Dinghuibacter silviterrae: one gene and its partner. The protein of the gene in region 1 interacts with the protein of each later gene in a pairwise test. Links are inferred from orthologs where the notes say so. Each region holds a gene or a part of one and is shown on either strand. Other genes may lie near its edges.

The links.
Region 2: the proteins of gyrA (region 1) and gyrB interact in binary tests that used the Escherichia coli proteins (3 or more experiments, as listed by UniProt). The link is inferred for Dinghuibacter silviterrae from one-to-one orthologs.

What each region holds. Positions count from the first base shown.
Region 1 is NZ_SODV01000002.1:2,328,978-2,338,623, reverse strand. What follows is about bases 4,194-7,320. They hold gyrA (DNA gyrase subunit A), read left to right. Parts: upstream 4,194-4,530; coding sequence 4,531-7,110; downstream 7,111-7,320. Other genes in these bases: EDB95_RS26535 (tetratricopeptide repeat protein), read left to right, coding at 7,172-7,320; EDB95_RS26545 (DUF6089 family protein), read left to right, coding at 4,194-4,432. In the rest of the region: EDB95_RS26550 (S8 family serine peptidase), read left to right, coding at 1-3,413; more of EDB95_RS26545, read left to right, coding at 3,593-4,193; more of EDB95_RS26535, read left to right, coding at 7,321-8,431; EDB95_RS26530 (alpha-L-rhamnosidase-related protein), read left to right, coding at 8,435-9,646. UniProt on the Escherichia coli protein: A type II topoisomerase that negatively supercoils closed circular double-stranded (ds) DNA in an ATP-dependent manner to maintain chromosomes in an underwound state.
Region 2 is NZ_SODV01000001.1:477,942-487,412, forward strand. Bases 4,182-7,133 are described here. They hold gyrB (DNA topoisomerase (ATP-hydrolyzing) subunit B), read left to right. Parts: upstream 4,182-4,639; coding sequence 4,640-6,628; downstream 6,629-7,133. Other genes in these bases: EDB95_RS02110 (helix-turn-helix domain-containing protein), read right to left, coding at 4,182-4,432; EDB95_RS02120 (lectin-like domain-containing protein), read left to right, coding at 6,708-7,133. Also shown: EDB95_RS02090 (PepSY-like domain-containing protein), read left to right, coding at 1-226; EDB95_RS02095 (hypothetical protein), read right to left, coding at 516-1,781; EDB95_RS02100 (QcrA and Rieske domain-containing protein), read right to left, coding at 1,778-2,197; EDB95_RS02105 (di-heme oxidoredictase family protein), read right to left, coding at 2,202-3,422; more of EDB95_RS02110, read right to left, coding at 3,500-4,181; more of EDB95_RS02120, read left to right, coding at 7,134-8,555; EDB95_RS02125 (response regulator transcription factor), read left to right, coding at 8,628-9,320; EDB95_RS02130 (sensor histidine kinase), read left to right, coding at 9,317-9,471. UniProt on the Escherichia coli protein: DNA gyrase negatively supercoils closed circular double-stranded DNA in an ATP-dependent manner to maintain chromosomes in an underwound state.

The DNA of each region.
Region 1 (9,646 bases):
GGGTCATCCAAAAGGACGGCGCGACGACCCTGGACGACCATGCCACGCATACGTCGGGCACGATGATTGCCACCGGGGTAAATCCGCAGGCAAAAGGCATGTCTTTCCAGGCGCCGGAACTGGACGCCTACGACTTTAACAACGACGTATCCGAAATGGCTACCGCGGCACCCAACCTGTACCTGTCGAACCACTCGTACGGGACGATTGCGGGCTGGTACCTGAACACGGACAACAACCACTGGGAGTGGTACGGCAATTCCGGGGATACAGTCGACTATAAATTCGGCTATTACGATTTTTATACGATGATGCGCGACTCGATCGCGTATAATGCGCCGGACTACCTGATGGTCCAGGCGGCGAGCAACAACCGGGGAGAAACCGGTCCCGCGGTGGACTCAAACTATTACCCTGTAAATTCGAACGGGGTGGAAGAGTCGCCGGTTGCCCGCCCGGCCAACCTGAGCAGCAATGCCTATTTCCATACCATTCCCACCTACGGGAATGCCAAGGACGTATTGACGGTGGGCGCGGTTGAGCCGATCCCCGGCGGGTATAACTCCGCCTCGGACGTGGTGATGACCTACTTCAGCAGTTGGGGGCCGACCACCGACGGCCGGATCAAACCGGACATCGTAGCGGACGGAGATGGCGTTTTGTCGTCGATATCGACCTCGGACTATGCGTATGATACGTACGCGGGCACGTCGATGGCTACGCCGAATGTCACGGGGTCGTTGCTGCTGTTGCAACAGTATTATACCCAGAATCACCACGATACCGCGATGCGGTCGGCCACGCTCAAGGCGCTGGCCATCCATACCGCGGACCAGGCGGGTACGAGCCCGGGCCCCAACTACATCTACGGCTGGGGGTTGCTGGATACGAAAACCGCGGTGGGCGTGATCAAGTCTTCCCTGACCGACGGCAGCCAGCAGATCCTGGAAAGCAGCCTGGTCAACGGGACCACCGATACGCTCCGCATACCGGTAGTGGCGTCGGGCAAGGGCACGCTCAAGGCGACGATCGTCTGGACGGATCCTCCCGGCACGGTCAATTCCACGAACCTTTTCAGCACCACCCCGATCCTCGTCAACGACCTGGACCTCCGGATCATCAAGGGGTCTACGACATACCTGCCCTGGGTGCTGACGCCTTCGTCTCCCGCCACCGCGGCGACCAAAGGGGACAACAAGCTTGATAACGTAGAAAAAGTAGAGCTTGACTCGGTCGTACCGGGCGCCACCTACACCATCCAGGTGACGCACAAGGGCACGCTGGCCCGCGGGCAGCAGGCCTTTAGCCTCGTCTACAGCGGAGTGGGCGGCTCAGCGTATTGCACCTCGGCGCCCACCAGCAGCACGGGGACCCGGATCGACAGCGTATCCCTGGGCGGCGTGCACAACAAGAATGCCGCCGGTTGTACAACCTATAGCGACTTTACCAGCCTTCAGGCCAATGTGTCGGGTGCGCAAACGGTGCCATTCTACGTCGGGTTGTCGTCCTGCGACGCGTCGGCAAACAGCCGTGTGGTCAAGATCTACATCGACTATAACAACGACAATACCTTTACGGATGGGGGCGACCTTGTGGCGACCAGCCCCGTCCTGGCGGGTGGAACGACGTCCTGGACCGGTTCGTTTACGACCCCTGCAACCCTGACCGCCGGGGGGACGACGCGGATGCGCATCGTGACCGAAGAGGTCACCGATACCTCCCTGGTCAAGCCCTGCGGTTCGTACAGCAACGGGGAAACCCAGGACTACAGCGTTCTTTTTGTAAAACCCGCCAAGGACCTGTCGATCTACAACATGGTGGATCCCCTGAACCCGGCCTGTGCCGATTCGACCCAGATCGTCACCCTGACGATCCATAACAATGGGACGGCCACGCAGGCCGGCTTCCCCGTGACGGCGACGGTCATGAACGGCAACACGGTGGTCGCGACCCTGACGGGGACTTACCCGGATACCATCGGCGCGGGCGCCAACATCGCCTATGCCCTCCCGGGGAACTTCAACTCGATCCCCGGCACGACCTATTCGATTAAGGCGTCCGTCAACCTGACCGGGGACCAGAATACAGCCAACGACACGGCCACCTTTAGCTTTACGGTATCCCCCGCGGCGACCAACCCGTCCACCGGCACCGCCACCATCTGCGGCACCGGCGCTTCCACGGCCAACCTAAAGGTCAACGGGGCCGATTCATCGAACAGCTATTTCTGGTATACCACGGCCACGGGCGGTTCGCCTATTGCGTCGGGGTATAATACCACGACCACGACCATCCCGTCCAACAATACCTTCTATTTCTCATCCGGTGGCAGCGGCTCCTTTGGTCCGGCCACCAAAACGACCCTGGATACGGCCGGAGGGTATAATGCTTTCTACGGGAACTGGGTCAGCTATCACGCCGCGGTCCCCGTTACCCTGGAATCCGCGCGCTTCTATACGAAGTACCATGGGACCATCGCCTTTGTGGTGGCGGACGTCGACCAGTCCACGATCACGTCGTCGGGTGCTTTTTCCTACCTCCCGTACACCACGACCACGGTCCATGTGTACGCCACGGCGCCCCATACCGAGAAACCCCATTCCGACGGTTCCACCCAGACGGACGACCCGTCCGATACCGGGGCCGTCTTTTACCTGAATATCCCGCTCCCGGCCGGGGACCACGACATCATCATCGAAAGCCTGGATTCGGCAACGATCTTCCGGAATACCGGCGTGCCGTCCACCAACACCTATCCCTTCGGGTCCACCAATCTTTTTGCGTGGACCGGGAACAGCGCAGGGGTAACCGCGGGCAGCCTGGGGACCTTGTATAAGTCTTATTTCTATTTCTTCTATGACGCCAAGATCAAGACGACGGATTGTTCCGCCACGGGTGCGCGGACGCAGGTGACCGCGGTCACGGCGCCCAACCCGGTGATCACCGAGAACGGCGATTCCCTGATCAGCAGCGCGGCCAGCGGTAACCAATGGTTCCTCGGCGGGGTGATCCTTTCGGGGGCCACCAATCCCATCTATATAGCCTCGAAGTCCGGCGTATACGATGACGAAGTGACCGACTCCGCCACGGGTTGTGTCCTGACCTCGAACAGCATCAACTACGTGCTAACGGCCGTGGATACCGTCTCGGCGCCCCAGGGTTTGAAGATTTACCCGGACCCGACGCCGACAGGGCTGGTCAACGTGACCTTTACCGTCACGAACTCGGCGGACCTGACCTTCGAGGTCTACAATGTCCTGGGTGAGCTGGTGTCCAAACAGGTCTACCCGTCCTATATCGGCGCTTATTCCGGCCAGATCAACCTGAAGGGCTATGCGGACGGGGTGTATATTTTGAAGATAACGCACGGGGATAACGTCACGATAAGAAAGATACTTCTGCAACAACAATAGTAGTCGACTTTTGTAAGTGGACATATTTTGCGGCGGTGGGCTATGTGGTCAATTTAGCCCACCGCCGCAAAATGTCTAATGATCTTGGGGGCGCCTGTGGCGCCCTTTTTATTTTTAAGGCAATATGTAGTAAATATTGGCGTTATAATTGCTTATATTGCATGACAAATTTATACCCTGTGCGATACATTCTACTCGTTTTAGCCATTATCCTATTGTATGCTCCTCTGCGAGCGCAGAATTTCTTTCTGAACATCGACGCCGGCGCCGCCAACTACGACGGCGAATTACAGCAACACCGGTACACCTTTCAAGAGGCCCATCCGGGTGGTGGCCTTGGCCTGGGGTATGAGTTCAGTCCCCATTTCACTCTGAGCACGGGGTTTTTGCTCACCGAGATTTCCGGGGCGGACAAGTACAGCTCCAACCCCGGAGCGGTAGCGCGTAACCTGAGTTTCTACAGCAATATCTTCGAATGGAACGTGCGGGCCGAATACCAGTTGTTCGACCTGTCGGACCGGTCTATTTCGCCTTATGGCTTCGTGGGCCTGGCCGTGTTTCATTTCAACCCTTATGCATATGATCCCACCGGGCAAAAGGTGTTCCTGCAACCCCTGAGCACCGAGGGAGAAGGCCTCGCAGGCGGTCCTCCGAAGTATTCCCTGACCCAGTTTGCCATTCCATTTGGGGCAGGCCTCCGCCTGGCCCTTTCGGACAATGTCCGGGTCGGTTTGGAGGTGGGTGTCCGCAAGACCTTTACGGGTTACCTGGATGACGTCCACGGCGCCTATTACGACGAATTCTCCCTTTTAAACGCGAAGGGCGCGGAAGCCGTGGAAATGGCCTTCCGGGGGAATCAGCTTCCCGGTCACACGGGAGCCACCTATCCGGCAGCAGGCAACGCACGTGGTGCCGGGGGAGATGACTGGTACTATTTCACGGGGCTGAGGATCAGCTTCCGGCTGAGCGGTGCGGAATACACACACAACCATATGGGGTGCCCGACGAGGATCCTGTAAATTGTGCCTAAATAGTTAGAAAATATAGGCCCCCGGTGACCCCGGGGGCTCTCTTTTTGCATTCATTTCGATACCTTTGCACACTTTCAATTCAGACTATGGATCAAGTGGATCAAACTTTGGACGGCTCCCAGGAGCAGGGGGGTAGGATCATTCAGGTTAATATCGAGGAACAGATGAAGACGGCCTACATCGACTATTCGATGTCGGTCATCGTGAGCCGCGCGCTTCCGGACGTACGGGACGGCTTCAAGCCGGTACACCGCCGCATCCTCTTTGCCATGAATGAGCTGGGGATGACCTATAACAAGCCCTACAAGAAAAGCGCCCGCGTCGTCGGGGAAGTATTGGGTAAATACCACCCGCACGGGGACTCTTCCGTGTATGACGCGATGGTCCGCATGGCCCAGGAATGGAGCATGCGGTATATGCTGGTCGAAGGCCAGGGGAACATGGGGAACCAGGACGGGGACGGTCCGGCCGCCATGCGGTATACCGAAGTCCGTCTCCAGCGACTGACCGAATACGTCCTCCAGGATATCGAAAAGGATACCGTGGACTTCCAGCTGAACTTCGACGACTCCCTGGAAGAACCGACCGTAATGCCTACCCGTATCCCCCAGCTCCTCGTCAACGGGTCGAGCGGGATCGCCGTGGGTATGGCGACCAATATGCTTCCCCACAACCTGGGCGAGGTCATCGACGGTTGTATCGCCTATATCGAAGACCGCGAGATCACGGTGGAGGACCTTATCAAATACGTCAAGGCGCCGGATTTCCCCACGGGCGGGATCATCTTTGGCGTCGAAGGCGTCAAACAAGGCTTCCGCACGGGCCGCGGCCGCGTCGTCGTCCGGGGGAAGCTCCACGTGGACACCAAACCCAGCGGGCGGGAACAGATCATCATTACCGAGGTGCCTTACCAGGTGAGCCGGGATACCCTGACCGACCGGATCGGCCAGTTGGTCAACGACCGGACGATCGAAGGCATCGCCCACGTCAACAACGAATCCAACCAGAAAGAAGGTACGCGTATCGTCCTGGACCTCAAAAGGGACGGCGTTGCCAACGTAATCATCAACCAGTTATATAAGCATACCGAGCTCCAGACCAGCTACGGGATCAACAACGTGGCCCTGTCGAAGGGTCGCCCCCGTATCCTGAACCTGAGGGACCTGATCTCCGAATTCGTCGAGTTCCGGCATGAGGTCGTGGTCCGCAGAACCAAGTTCGAGCTCCGGGAAGCGGAAAAACGCGCCCATATCCTGGAAGGATACCTGATCGCCCTGGACCACCTGGACGAGGTGATCCAACTGATCCGGAACTCATCCACCCCCGAGAACGCCAAGGAAGGTCTCATGACCCAGTTCGGCATGTCCGAGATCCAGGCCAAGGCCGTACTCGAACTCCGTCTGCAACGCCTGACGGGTATGGAAAGGGATAAGATCCGCGAGGAACACGGCGAACTCATGAAACTCATCGCGCATCTCAAGGAAATCCTCGGAGACGAGGGCATGCGTTTCCAGATCATCAAGGACGAATTGCTCGACGTGAAGACCCGCTTTGCCGACGAGCGCAAAAGCGAGATCCAGTACCTGGCCAACGAAATGCGCATCGAAGACCTGATCGAGTTGGAAGACGTGGTCATCACCATTTCCCACCTGGGTTATATCAAACGCACGCCTGCCGACGAATACCGCCAGCAAAAACGCGGCGGAAGGGGCGTCATCGGTGGCAAGACCCGCGAGGAAGACTGGATCGAACACCTCTTTGTCGCCTCTTCCCACCATACCCTGATGTTCTTTACGGAAAAGGGCCGTTGCTACTGGCTGAAGGTCTATGAAATCCCCGAGGGGGACAAACAAAGCAAGGGCCGCGCCATCCAAAACCTCATCCAGATCCCGCCGGACGACAACATCCGCGCGATCATCGACGTCAAGAACTTCGACGATGTAGATAACCAGTATATCCTGCTGTGTACCAAAAAAGGCATCATCAAACGGACCGAGCTTAAGGAATTCTCCCGCCCGCGTCAAAGCGGTGTCAACGCCATCACCGTGGTGGAAGGGGACCAACTGTTGGAAGCCCGTTTGACGAACGGACAGACCCAGGTCATCATGGGCGTGCGCAGCGGCCGGGCCATCCGTTTCCCCGAAGACAAGGTCCGGGCCACCGGCCGGGGCGCTATCGGCGTCACGGGTATCGAGGTGGACGAGGCCGGGGACGAAGTCGTTGGCATGATTTGTGTCGATGGTACCGATACCACAAGGAATGTCTTGGTCGTCTCCCAAAAAGGCTTTGGCAAACGAACGCCTGTAGACGAATACCGGATCACCAACCGGGGTGGGAAAGGGGTGAAAACCATCAATGTCACCGACAAAACCGGTTCCCTCATAGGCATTTTGGACGTCGTCGAGAACCAGGACCTGATGATCACCTGCCGGTCCGGGATCACGATTCGTATGTCCGTGGCGGACATTCGCGAGGCGGGGAGGAATACCCAGGGGGTGAAGCTGATTAGGTTGGAGGAGAGTGATGAGATTGCGGCGATTACGACGCTGGATGAAATGGAGGAAGAGACGCCTTCGGAGGGCGCCTCTGAAGCGCCGGACGCGCCGGCAGAGGGCGCCGAACCAGCCGCCGACGCCGCCGCAGGGGAAAATCCGGAGAATGAATAGAGGTTGCCGCTGCAACACAATAATTTAGGTATATTTAAGGCGAAAAATCAAATAACGCAACATGACAAAATTTTTCCTAGCCGGTCTTTCTGCGCTGACGCTGCTGGGCGCTTCCGCCCAGGACCTCAAGCAGGCCAAAAAGCAGATCGACAAGAAAGACTGGGCAAGTGCAAGAACGACGATTGACCAGGTGGTGACCAACGATAAATGGTCCAAGGACCAGGATGCGTGGTATACCAAAGGAAAGGTGTACAGCCAGTTCGCCACCGACAGCGCCCTGAAAGGACAGGTGCCCGGCGCGAACATGATCGCCCTGGATGCCTTCAGAAAGGCTTATGACATCGACAGCACCAAGACCTCTATCGAGGCCGTCCTGGACAATAAATACGCTTACATCGCCAACCTGTACAACACCTCTTTCAACGAGGCCTACAGGATCTTCCAGAAGAACGACTTTGCCGGCTCGCTGCCCGGTTTTGACAACACCAACCAGATCGGCCGCTTTATCTACGACAAGCACATCGGTCTGACCGGTCTTGACACGGTCGTCACCTACTACCTCGGCTTCGACTATATGAAGCTCGAAAAGAACGACAGCGCCACCTACTATTTCAAATTGCTGGCGGACGCCAAAGTATCCGGCCAGGGCTTTGACCTGCCCTACCGCTGGCTGGTGTATGTCTATTCCGACAAAAAGGATTGGGACAACGCCCAGAAATACGCCGCCGCCGGTAAAACCCTTTATCCCAAGGACACCTACTTCGACGACGTCGCCCTGCAGATGCTGAAAGAGCAAGGCAAAACCGACGAGCTCATCAAGAAATACGAAGAGGTCATCGCCAACGATCCGAACAGCTACGAGCACCAGTATAACTATGGCAACACGCTCTTCGGTCTCGTGTATGGCGTCGATAAAAAGCCCGCCGGCTATACCGAGCTGATCCAAAAGCTGGAAGGCGCCTTTACCAAGTGTACCGAGATCGACCCCAACCGCCCCGAAGCCTTCCTGGCGCTGGGTAAATCCCACTTCAACCAGGCCGTGTCCATCAACGACAGCCTGAAGACCATCAAAGGAAAGACGCCCGCCGACGACGCCAACAAAAAGGCGCTCCAGGGCCAGGCCGAAGAGCAAATCAAGGCAGCCATCACGCCCCTGGAGAAAGTTTTCAGCTTCTATGACACCCAGTCTACGCTCAAGGTAGCCGAAAAGTCGAACTATAAATCGTCCATCAGCCTTCTCGGGGATTGCTACCGCTACCTCGAAAACAAGGACAAGGCCAAGTTCTACGACGACAAGTATACCGCAGCAGACAGCAAATAGACTATGAGACCCTGGATATTCCTGGTCTTATTCTTCTGGGGGGATGTTTCCGCGCAACGCGCAGGAGACATCCCCTCCGATTTTAAGGCCGCCTGGATCGGTTGCCCGGGAGTGCCCGCCAAGGCCTACGGGGTGTATCACTTCCGAAAGACCTTTACGCTTTCGGCCGCGCCTGGCCGTTTTCTCATCCACGTCTCGGCGGATAACCGTTACCGTTTGTGGGTCAACGGTCACTTCGTTTGCGCCGGGCCCGCAAGGAGCGACCTGGCGCATTGGTATTTCGAAACGGTGGACATAGGGCCTTTGCTGCAACCCGGGGACAACGTTATCGCAGCCCTGGTCTGGAACATGGGGGAATATGCGCCGGTGGCCCAGGTCAGCAACCAGACGGGTTTTTTGTTGCAGGGAGCGTTAGTGAATACCAACAGTTCCTGGCGCGTTTTTCATGATACGGCGTATGCGCCGTTGCCTGTCGATTTGCACTCCTATTACGTGGTGGGGCCCGGGGATCACGTTCGCGGCGACGCCTATCCGTGGGGGTGGGAGCAGCCGGGGTTTTCTGACTCCGGGTGGTCTCACGCTTCGTATGTCGATCACGCCTTTCTTTTTGGCAGCGGTACCGACAACCGGTGGACGCTGGAGCCACGCAATATCCCGCTGTTTCCGGAGACGCTCCAGCGGATACCGTCAGTGCGGCGGGGTGGCCTCTCGGGATTTTTGCAAGGCACTCCTACGACCATTCCTCCGTCGAGCCACGTCAGTCTCCTCCTCGATCAGACTTATAACACCGTTGCCTATCCTTCGCTTTTGGTCAGCGGTGGCCGGGGCGCGACCATCCGGATGAGCTATGCCGAAGCGCTTTTTGACTCGGCCGGCCGTAAAGGCAACCGAAATGACATCGAAGGAAAAAAGCTTACCGGCAACGCCGACCTCTTCGAACCCGACGGCGGCCCGCATCGTTTGTTCCGCCCCCTTTGGTTCCGGACCTACCGGTATGTACAGCTCGACATTACCACGGGCGCCGACTCGCTGGTGATCGACGACCTGTACGGTATGCGCACCGGGTATCCATTTGAGGCTAAGGCGTCCTTTTCCTGCAACGACAGTTCCCTAAGCGACATCTGGAGGGTAGGGTGGCGTACCGCCCTGATGTGTGCCGGGGAGAACTATTTCGATTGCCCCTATTACGAACAGCTCCAATACGAAGGCGACACC
Region 2 (9,471 bases), on another replicon or contig:
GTTTTCGGCTGATGGCCAGTGGCTTCGCAACCGCACCGACATGACCCTCGACCAGTTGCCCGATCCCGCAAAAACCGCCCTCCAAAGCAAGTATCCCGGCATGGAAATTGCCTCTATCCAGAAGTTGGAGTACAACAACGTAAACCCCTTCTACAAAGTCAACCTCAAACAAGGCGACCAGTCGAAGGACGTCATGGTCAATGACGCGGGCTACGTTCAAGAGTAGGAGCGCCGTCGGGCCTCGCAAACACACATCGGCACCGTTAATCCAAGTTATACCTTAACCTATGCGCTGAAAAAAAACCGCTCTCTTCCGGGGGCGGTTTTTTTCGTCCCCTCACCGAATATCGGATCGTCCGGCGTGCCGGAAGGAGGGTATGTCTTTTTATCCCTTTTCCGTAGGACTTAGGCCTGCATTGCCTGTTTTAATCCTACGGAAAAGGGATAAAAAAACATACCCTCCTTCCTTAAGCGCGGTCAGTCCGATAACCGTGGGTACCGAGGCACTATAGAAGCTAGAAATACGTCGACAACCCAACGCTAAACCCGGCGGTCGTCCCGATGGTCGCCCCGATCGTCGAACCGGTGATGTCGCGGGCAACCTGGTGGCGGTAGTTGAAACGGAGGACGGTTTGGGCGGTGGGGCGGAAGCTCAGGGCGGGCATGATGCTCCAGAGGTCATTGTACATCCGCGTGCCGGTGGCGGCGAAACGGCCGACGTTCCAGTCGACGTATTCGCCGCGGACGGCCAGGTTGATGGAGGCGTCCTTCCAGTCCAGGATCCTGCCGCGGAAAATGGGCTGGACCACGTCGATAAAACCACCGAACTGTTTGTTGCTGTACTCCGGGGTGTAATCGGGGGGTAGCTGGACAAACACCCAAGCCCATTCGGTGATGATGTTCGTATGAAGACGGGGGAGGGTTGTATTGAAGTCGGCGTCGAAGACATGCACGTGTCTTTTGTCGTCGACCGGCGCCCCTTCGATGCGCCAGGTGTTGTAGACGTCGCTCATAAAGGAAAGGCCCAACTCACCGATCTTGTCGTGTCTGAGCGATATTTTACCGGTGTACATGGGCTCACCGCTGGCGCTGGTGGTGAACCTCGACGCGTTTGACTTGGCGGCCGGAAGGTAGGTTTTGCCTTGCGCGTTGTCGATGATCGAATCGTTGAAGCCACCCGTCAGGTAAAATTCATACCCATACATCCAGTGGTTCTTGTATTGACGGCCATACAGGCCAAAACCGGTATTATTCCAGGTGGCGGGCAACATCTGGGACATGGCGATGGGCCTGTCCGTAAACTCCCATTTGGGTCCGTCGTGGTTCTGGTTAAAAGCGCCGATGGGGTTGACGATCATCCCGCCCCGGAGGTTTAGCAGGGGATGGAATTCGATGTCCAGGGCCGCGTATTCCACTTCGAATTCACCGCCGGAACTCTGGTCCGCGTCCCCCTGGGGATCGTTTTCATATTCGATTTCCGACAGGAATTTGATGTGTTTGGAGATGGTCGAGGCGACAAAAAGGCTAAACCGCCTGAACTGGAACTGGTTGCCGACCGTAATACCAGACGTCGACATATACTGCCAGTTGGATTCGAAATAACCCCCGATGGACACCGGGGATTTACCCAACTGAAGGAACGGACGGTTGTAGATCGCGTCCATGTTCAACAGGTGCCTTACCGTGTCCGAAGGTGCGGGTGTTTTCAAAAGGCTGCTGTCGATTTGTGCATCCGCCTGATGGATAACGGCCAACAGGGCGATCAATACGTATTTTCTCATTGTAACGAAATGTGAAGTTGATTGTGTTGAAGGCTGACCGGGAAGGTCCTCAGGTTGGTGTCCGCGGGACCATTTTGTACGATGCCTTTATTGTTGAATTCACTCCCGTGCGCCGGGCATTGCAGACGGTCGCCAAACACCTGGAGTTCCGCGCCCTGGTGGGTGCAGCGCATCAGCAGCGCCACGTACTGGTCATCGCTGAACCGGTAGACGCAGACAGGATATTTTAACCGTTCGTGGGATACCACCAGGTATTTCTTACCCGGCTGGAAAGAAGATACCGGTATCACCAGGTCCGAACGGTCGATGGTACCGTTGACCTCTTTGCCCGCGGAGCAACCCTCCAAAAAGGCCGCCAGCAAGGCACCGCCCATACAGGCCATGCCACAGGTTTTTAAAAACTCTTTTCTTTCCATGACCTTACAGGGATTTCAGGAACGTCAGGAGGGCATTTTTATCGGAAGCGGACAGGCTGCTAAACCGGCCGGCGCTGACAGCGGCTTCCCCGCCGTGCAACTGGATGGCCGCTTCGATACTATGCGCGCGACCGTCGTGCATCAGGTAGGTATATCCACCCTGGACATTGGGTGCCAGTCCCAAACCCCACAGCGGTGTTGTCCGCCATTCGGAGGTTTTGGCACTGCCCTCGGTATATCCATCGTCGTCCCCCGCACCCATGTCGTGGACAAGCAGGTCGGTGAACGGGTTGAACGTTTGATTGGAAAGACCGTCTATCGGGGAGTAGCCCGTAGTAAGGGTTTGCTTGTGACAGGCGGCACAACCGATCTGGAGGAAAAGCTGGCTGCCCGCCACCACCGTCGGGTCATTGGGGTTCCGCTGGACCGGCGTTTGCAAACACTGGCAATAAAACACTACCGAATTGAGCGTGGCATTGTCTACTTCGGGTGTAGCGTTGGGAGAAGTGGGCGTCGGGTCGAGGTAATTGCTCGGGTTGTTGGGCAGGTACGTCGAGGTGATACCCATGTCATGGTTATATGCCGTCGCCACCTGCTGCAACAAATTGTAAATGGCCCCTTTTCTTCCGAAGCGGCAGATGTATTTGCCGTCCGCCCTCGGGATCGCCCCTGTTAGCGGGGTGGCATACGCCGGAAGGGTACCGTAGTTGGGATGCCCCCGCACACCATCGGGGTTGTTCGCGTTTGCCGCGACCATATCCAGGATCTCTGAATCCGGTACCGCTTCCAGAAACCCGACACCCGCCGTGATGGGTGCTATCAGACGGGTGCTCGTGGCCCCGGCGGGCAATTGTTCAGGGGTATAACCCGGCAGGCAAAAAGTGCCCAGTTGGGGCGCGCCCTCGGCTAAAAATGTATTGCCCGTGGTATCCGATTGTCCAAAGCGGGTGAGGATCGTAAAAGGATGGCCCCGGTTATCGCTGGAGTGACAACTACCGCAACCTGTCGCGACGAAATAAGGACCAAGCCCCGTCGCCGCGGTCCGGTTGGAAAAAAACTGATCGTTCCCCTGGGAGAACAGGATCGTTTGAGCATTCGAAAGGCTGATCGGTCCGCACAAACCCTGGGAGGGATCGATCATGGAGGGCAGTAGTTTGGAACAAGCCGTCACCGCCAGGATCGCGAGGGAGATAGAAGCGGTCGCTATAAAAGTTTTCTTTTTCATTGGGCCGTAAAATTAGCCCCGCTCTTCCCGGAGAGTTGTCGAAATTGGTAAATGCGTTTTCGAGAAGAGGAAAAAAACTAGTGCAACAGCAGGTCGCAGGGCTTCAAACCCGTATGCTTCTTAAAGGCGGTGGAGAAGTGAGAAATGGAGGAATACCCAAGCATCATGGAAACTTCCGTGACACTGAGTCCTTTTTCATAGAGCAGATACCGGGCGTGTTCCATGCGCTGCCCCTGGTAAAAGTCGAAAATCGTGGTCCCGAAAAGTTCCTTAAATCCCTTTTTGAGATAGCATTCGTTCATAGCCACCCTCCGGCTGAGCTCCTTGATCGTGATGGGTTCGCCGATTTGTTCCAGGAGGATTTCCCGGGCCCGTCCGATCTTAACCCTGTCCGCTTCGTTGGCGAGAAACTTGCAAGCAAAAACGCCTTCTTCTTTTTCCTCCAAAAGACATTCCAGGCTGTACAACAACAACGCCTGTACCTGGCTGTTGACAAAGATGTTTTCGAGGGCGCCCTCATATTGGTTGGTCAACAGGCTCTCCAGGACGAGACGGCTCCGGCCGCAAAGGGGAACGATCTTTGTAAAGGAAGAAGGGTACCGGAAAGACAATACATCTTCGGTCCGCGACAACGTCTGCCGGCCCTTTACAAAAGGCGCCAGGTAGGTGGTGGAGAACCGGAAGGTAAGAAGGTCGATCGTGGGGGTTTTCGCCCCGCACTGGGCGGAAGACTTGCGGCAGGTTTGTCCCCCGTTACAGGCGGGATCGCTGCAATAGGTATTCCCCGAGAGACAGAACCGCAGTTCGAGGTAGGATTCATCCGACCGGGCGTGCTGGTAAACCATCATCCCCGTGTCGTCTACGGACCACTGCGGCTGGAGGGCATACCGTTGTATGACATAAGCCACCGCTCCCGGGATGTGCTGCTCCTTCTGATGGAGCAGGTCCAGGGTATCCTGGAGGACCGGTTGTTTCCGGGCGATGGTGAGTATGTCGGGTGGCTGGAGCATATTCCGGCGCAAAAATAGGCCATCCCCGGATAGCACCCTTTCCTAAGGGGAAATACTGACCCCAACGTGACAAAGCGCCCTTTCCTACTCCCTTGAAAATGTGTCTCAAATGTTCATAAAAAGGCCCTTTTTAACACCGCTAAATTGCCTTAAAAGGCCTAATTTTACTACCTTTGCACCACTATTAAAGGAGGATTGAACGTCTGTATGAGTACTGAAAGTCAAGCAGTGGATACGCCCACACAGAATACCAACGGATACGGAGCTGACAGCATTCAGGTTTTAGAGGGATTGGAAGCCGTCCGTAAGAGGCCGGCGATGTACATAGGGGATATAGGGATCAAGGGGTTACACCACCTGGTGTATGAAGTAGTGGACAATTCCATAGACGAGGCCCTGGCCGGATACTGTAAGAATATCGACGTCACCATCCACGAGGACAATTCCATTTCGGTAAAGGACGACGGCCGGGGTATTCCCACGGGCATCATCCCCAAGGAAAAGAGGTCCGCATTGGAGGTGGTGATGACCGTCCTGCATGCCGGCGGCAAATTCGACAAGAATACCTACAAGGTGTCCGGCGGCTTGCACGGGGTGGGTGTTTCCTGCGTCAACGCCCTTAGTAAACACGTCCATGTAACCGTGTACCGCGAAGGAAAAGTCTTTGAACAGGAATACAATATCGGGATCCCGGAATACTCCGTACGCGCGATTGGCGAGACCGACCGCACCGGGACGACCACGCATTTCTGGCCCGACGGGACGATCTTTACATCCCTCATATATAATAAAGACATCCTGGCCGGCCGTCTCCGCGAGCTATCGTTCCTTAACCGGGGCGTCCGCATCACCCTGACCGACCTCCGGGAACGGAATGAAGAAGGTGAACCTGTGTATAACGAAACCTTTTACAGCGAGGGTGGGATCGTCGAATTTGTCGAGATGCTCGACCGGAACGCAAAGAGGAACACACTGATCAACAAGACCTTATATGTGGACGGTTTTGACGATGCCGCTAACGTAGAGGTCGAGGTGGCGATGACGTACAACGACGATTTCAAAGAACATATTTTCTCCTACGTCAATAACATCAATACCATCGAGGGCGGCACCCATATTACCGGTTTCCGCAGGGCCCTGACGAGGGTATTTAAGCAATATGGAGAGAAAGAGGGGCTTTTTGAAAGGGCGAAAGTAGAGGTGGAAGGCGACGACTTCCGGGAAGGCCTGAGCGCCATTATTTCGGTAAAGGTCCCCGAACCCCAGTTCGAAGGCCAGACCAAGACAAAGCTGGGCAACAGCGAAGTCTCCGGTATCGTCGAAACCACCGTGGCCAAGGCCCTGGATACCTACCTGGAGGAAAACCCGAAAGAGGCCCGCAACGTCATCCAGAAAGTCATTCTCGCTGCACAGGCCCGGGTGGCCGCCCGCAAGGCGAGGGAACTCGTCCAACGCAAAAGCGTCCTATCCGGCGGGGGTCTGCCCGGTAAACTGGCCGACTGTTCCGATCGCGATCCGGGTCGTTGCGAGCTATACCTGGTGGAAGGGGATTCCGCAGGTGGTACCGCCAAACAAGGCCGGGACCGGAGCTTCCAGGCCATCCTGCCACTAAGGGGTAAGATCCTCAACGTGGAGAAGGCCATGGAACACAAAATCCTGGAAAACGAAGAGATCAGGAACATGTATACCGCCCTGGGTGTGACCGTCGGTACCCCCGATGACCCCAAGGCCCTTAACCTCGCCAAACTCCGCTATCATAAGCTCATCATCATGACCGATGCCGACGTGGACGGAAGCCACATCGCCACGCTTATCCTCACTTTCCTTTTCCGGTATATGAAGGAACTGGTCGAGCAGGGGTACGTCTACCTCGCCCAACCGCCCCTGTACCTCGTTAAGAAAGGCAAAGAACAGGTGTACGCCTGGACCGAAGAGGACCGCAAGGCCGCTGTGGAACGCATCGCCGGCGGTAAAGAAGACAGCGCCACCATTCAACGCTACAAAGGTTTGGGTGAAATGAACGCGGATCAATTGTGGGAGACCACTATGAACCCTGCAAAACGTATCCTGAAAATGGTGACCCTGGAGAGCGCGGCCATTGCCGACGAGGTATTCAGCATGCTCATGGGTGATGAAGTGGCGCCAAGGCGTGAATTCATAGAAACCCATGCAAAATATGCCCGGATCGACGTCTAGGCTTCTTACCTCCGTAACGATTGTCCTCTGCCATGTCCTAAGCGCAAATGCGCAAACGCCCCAAGCGAATCCTTATGTGATGCACGGTTCAGCCGTGCAGAATACTTGTAATTGCTATACCCTTACCCCCCAGGAAACCTTTCAGGCGGGCCAGGTATGGAATAAGAACGAGATCGACCTGACCCAGTCGTTCGATTATCATTTCAATGTGTTTTTGGGTTGCAATTCGGGTACGAACGGGGCCGATGGTATGGCCTTTGTGCTCCAACCCATCAATACCAGCCAGGGCAGTACCGGGGAAGGCCTGGGTTTTGGCGGCATCGTGCCGTCCCTGGGCGTGACCATCGACACCTACCAGAATCCGGACCAAAACGACCCGCCCTACGACCACATCGCCTTTCAGTCCAACGGGGATGTCAACCATGCCGACGCCAACAACCTTGCCGGACCGGTGCAGGTGCTGCCCAACCAATCCGACATCAAGGACTGCGCCTGGCACGTTCTGGAGGTAAAATGGGACGCACCCACCATGACCCTCGTGGCCTACATGGATGGCAATTTCCGGCTCAGCATGACCAAGGACATCGTGGCCACCATATTTAGCGGCAACCCCACCGTTTTCTGGGGTTTCACCGCGGCCACCGGCGGGTCCGACAACCTCCAGCAGTTTTGTACATCGTTAAACGCCGGCCATTCCGCCCTTCCCGCCAAAACCTGCGAAAAGGACACCATCGTTTTCCGCGACAGCTCCACTTCTTTCGGGTCCATCCTCCAATGGTATTGGAACTTTGGAGATGGGGACACCAGCATGCAGCAAAACCCGCCGCCCCATGTTTACCCCACGCCCGGTGTCTATATCGTGACCCAGAATATCCTCGGCAACAACGGCTGTCTTTCCGATACCAACAAAACGGTACTCACCATAGGTACCTACCCCGTGGCTTCCTTTACCGCGGGTAACGCCTGCACCGGCAGAACCCTTCCCCTGGTCAACACCAGTTATGACACGGTGGGCCTTTTCGCGGACTGGACCTGGACGCTTTCCGACGGGCGGATCTTTACCGATTCGCTGCCCTCTATCGTCTTTGCCCAGCCCGGCGCCTATACGCTATCCCTCCATGTCGTCAGCGCCGAGGGTTGCGCCAGCAACACCTATACCCAACTGCTGTCCGTCAATCCCACCCCCCAGGTGACCTTTGCGCCGGATTCCGTTTGTACCGGGACGCCCCTCGTGCTGACGGGGACCAATACGACGGGTATACCGGTCCAACAGTGGTACTGGTTGCTGGGTCAGCGCCCCGATTCCGGACAAACGGTAACCCAGGTCTATGATCAGGAGGCGGTCTTTAACGCCAGTCTTTGGGCCATGAGCCCTTATGGTTGTCTTTCGGACACAGTGACCCAACAGGTCAGCATACAAGCCTCGCATGCCTTTGCCGGCAACGACACCTCGGATGCCCTTGGTTATCCTATCCAGCTACAGGCGACCGGAGGCACCACCTATACCTGGTCGCCCCCCACGGGTCTTAGCGACCCGTCGATCGCCAACCCCATCGCCGTCCTCACCACGGACACGCGGTACACGGTCACGGCCTATTCAAACGCCGGTTGCGCCTCCCAGGCGTCGGTTTTTATCAAGGTCTACAAGGGCCCGGCGATCTACGTACCGAGTGCTTTTACCCCCAACGGCGACGGCGTCAATGACGTTCTTCGGCTCGTCGCCCCCGGGATCAAAACGCTCGTCTATTTCCGTGTTTTCAACCGCTGGGGTAACGAGGTATACCATAGTACCGATCTGCAGGCCGCCTGGGACGGCACGGCCGGCGGCCGGCCGGTTCCTTCGGGCACATACGTGTGGGAAGTCCTGGGCATTGACCTGACCGGGAAACCCCTGGGGGAGCGGGGTACCGTGCTCCTGGCGCGGTAGCGCAGGCCGCCACCCGCGGCCCGCCAAAATTTAACCTCCCAAAAGCGCGGGCAGCCTTAATTTTGATCCCCGATGAAACTCTTGATCATAGAAGACGAAAAGGCCCTTTCGGAGAGTATCGCCTCCTATCTCAATGATTATCATTATTCCTGCGAGATGGCCTACGACTTTCCCAGTGCCCGGGAAAAAATCCAGCTCCACGACTACAATTGTATCATCCTTGACATCGCCCTTCCCCATGGAAACGGGCTGACCCTTCTGCGGGAACTAAAGGCCGCCGGCAAAACGGATGGGGTACTCATCGTCTCCGCAAGGAATTCCCTGGATGACAAAATCGAGGGCCTCAACAGGGGAGCCGACGACTACCTCACCAAACCCTTCCACCTCTCGGAATTGGGCGCCCGGGTGTCGGCGATTATCCGCCGCAAGACCTTTGGTGGACACAATGTGTTAAAGCTGGACGGACTCACGATCGACCTCGAAGAAAGGACCGTCCGGGGCGACAATGGGCACATCGACCTCACCCGGAAGGAGTACGAACTGTTGCTTTATTTCACCGGCAACAGGAACAAGGTCCTGACCAAGGAAGCCATTGCCGAGCACCTCTGGGGGGACCAGGCCGACATGACCGACAACTACGATTTTCTGTATACCCATATCAAGAACCTGCGCCGGAAACTCCTTCAGGGCGGGTGTCCGGACTATATCAAGGCCGTCTATGGAATGGGGTATAAATTCAATCCCGGCAAATCCGTCGCAGAGTGAAACTGTTTACCCGGTATAACCGTATCAATGCCCTGGTGACCCTCGCCCTCTTCCTGGTGACCTGCGTGGCCATGTATTTCCTGATCTTCCAGGTGCTGGTCGTGCAACTGGACCACAACTTCATCCGGATCCGCAACCGGATGCAGACGTA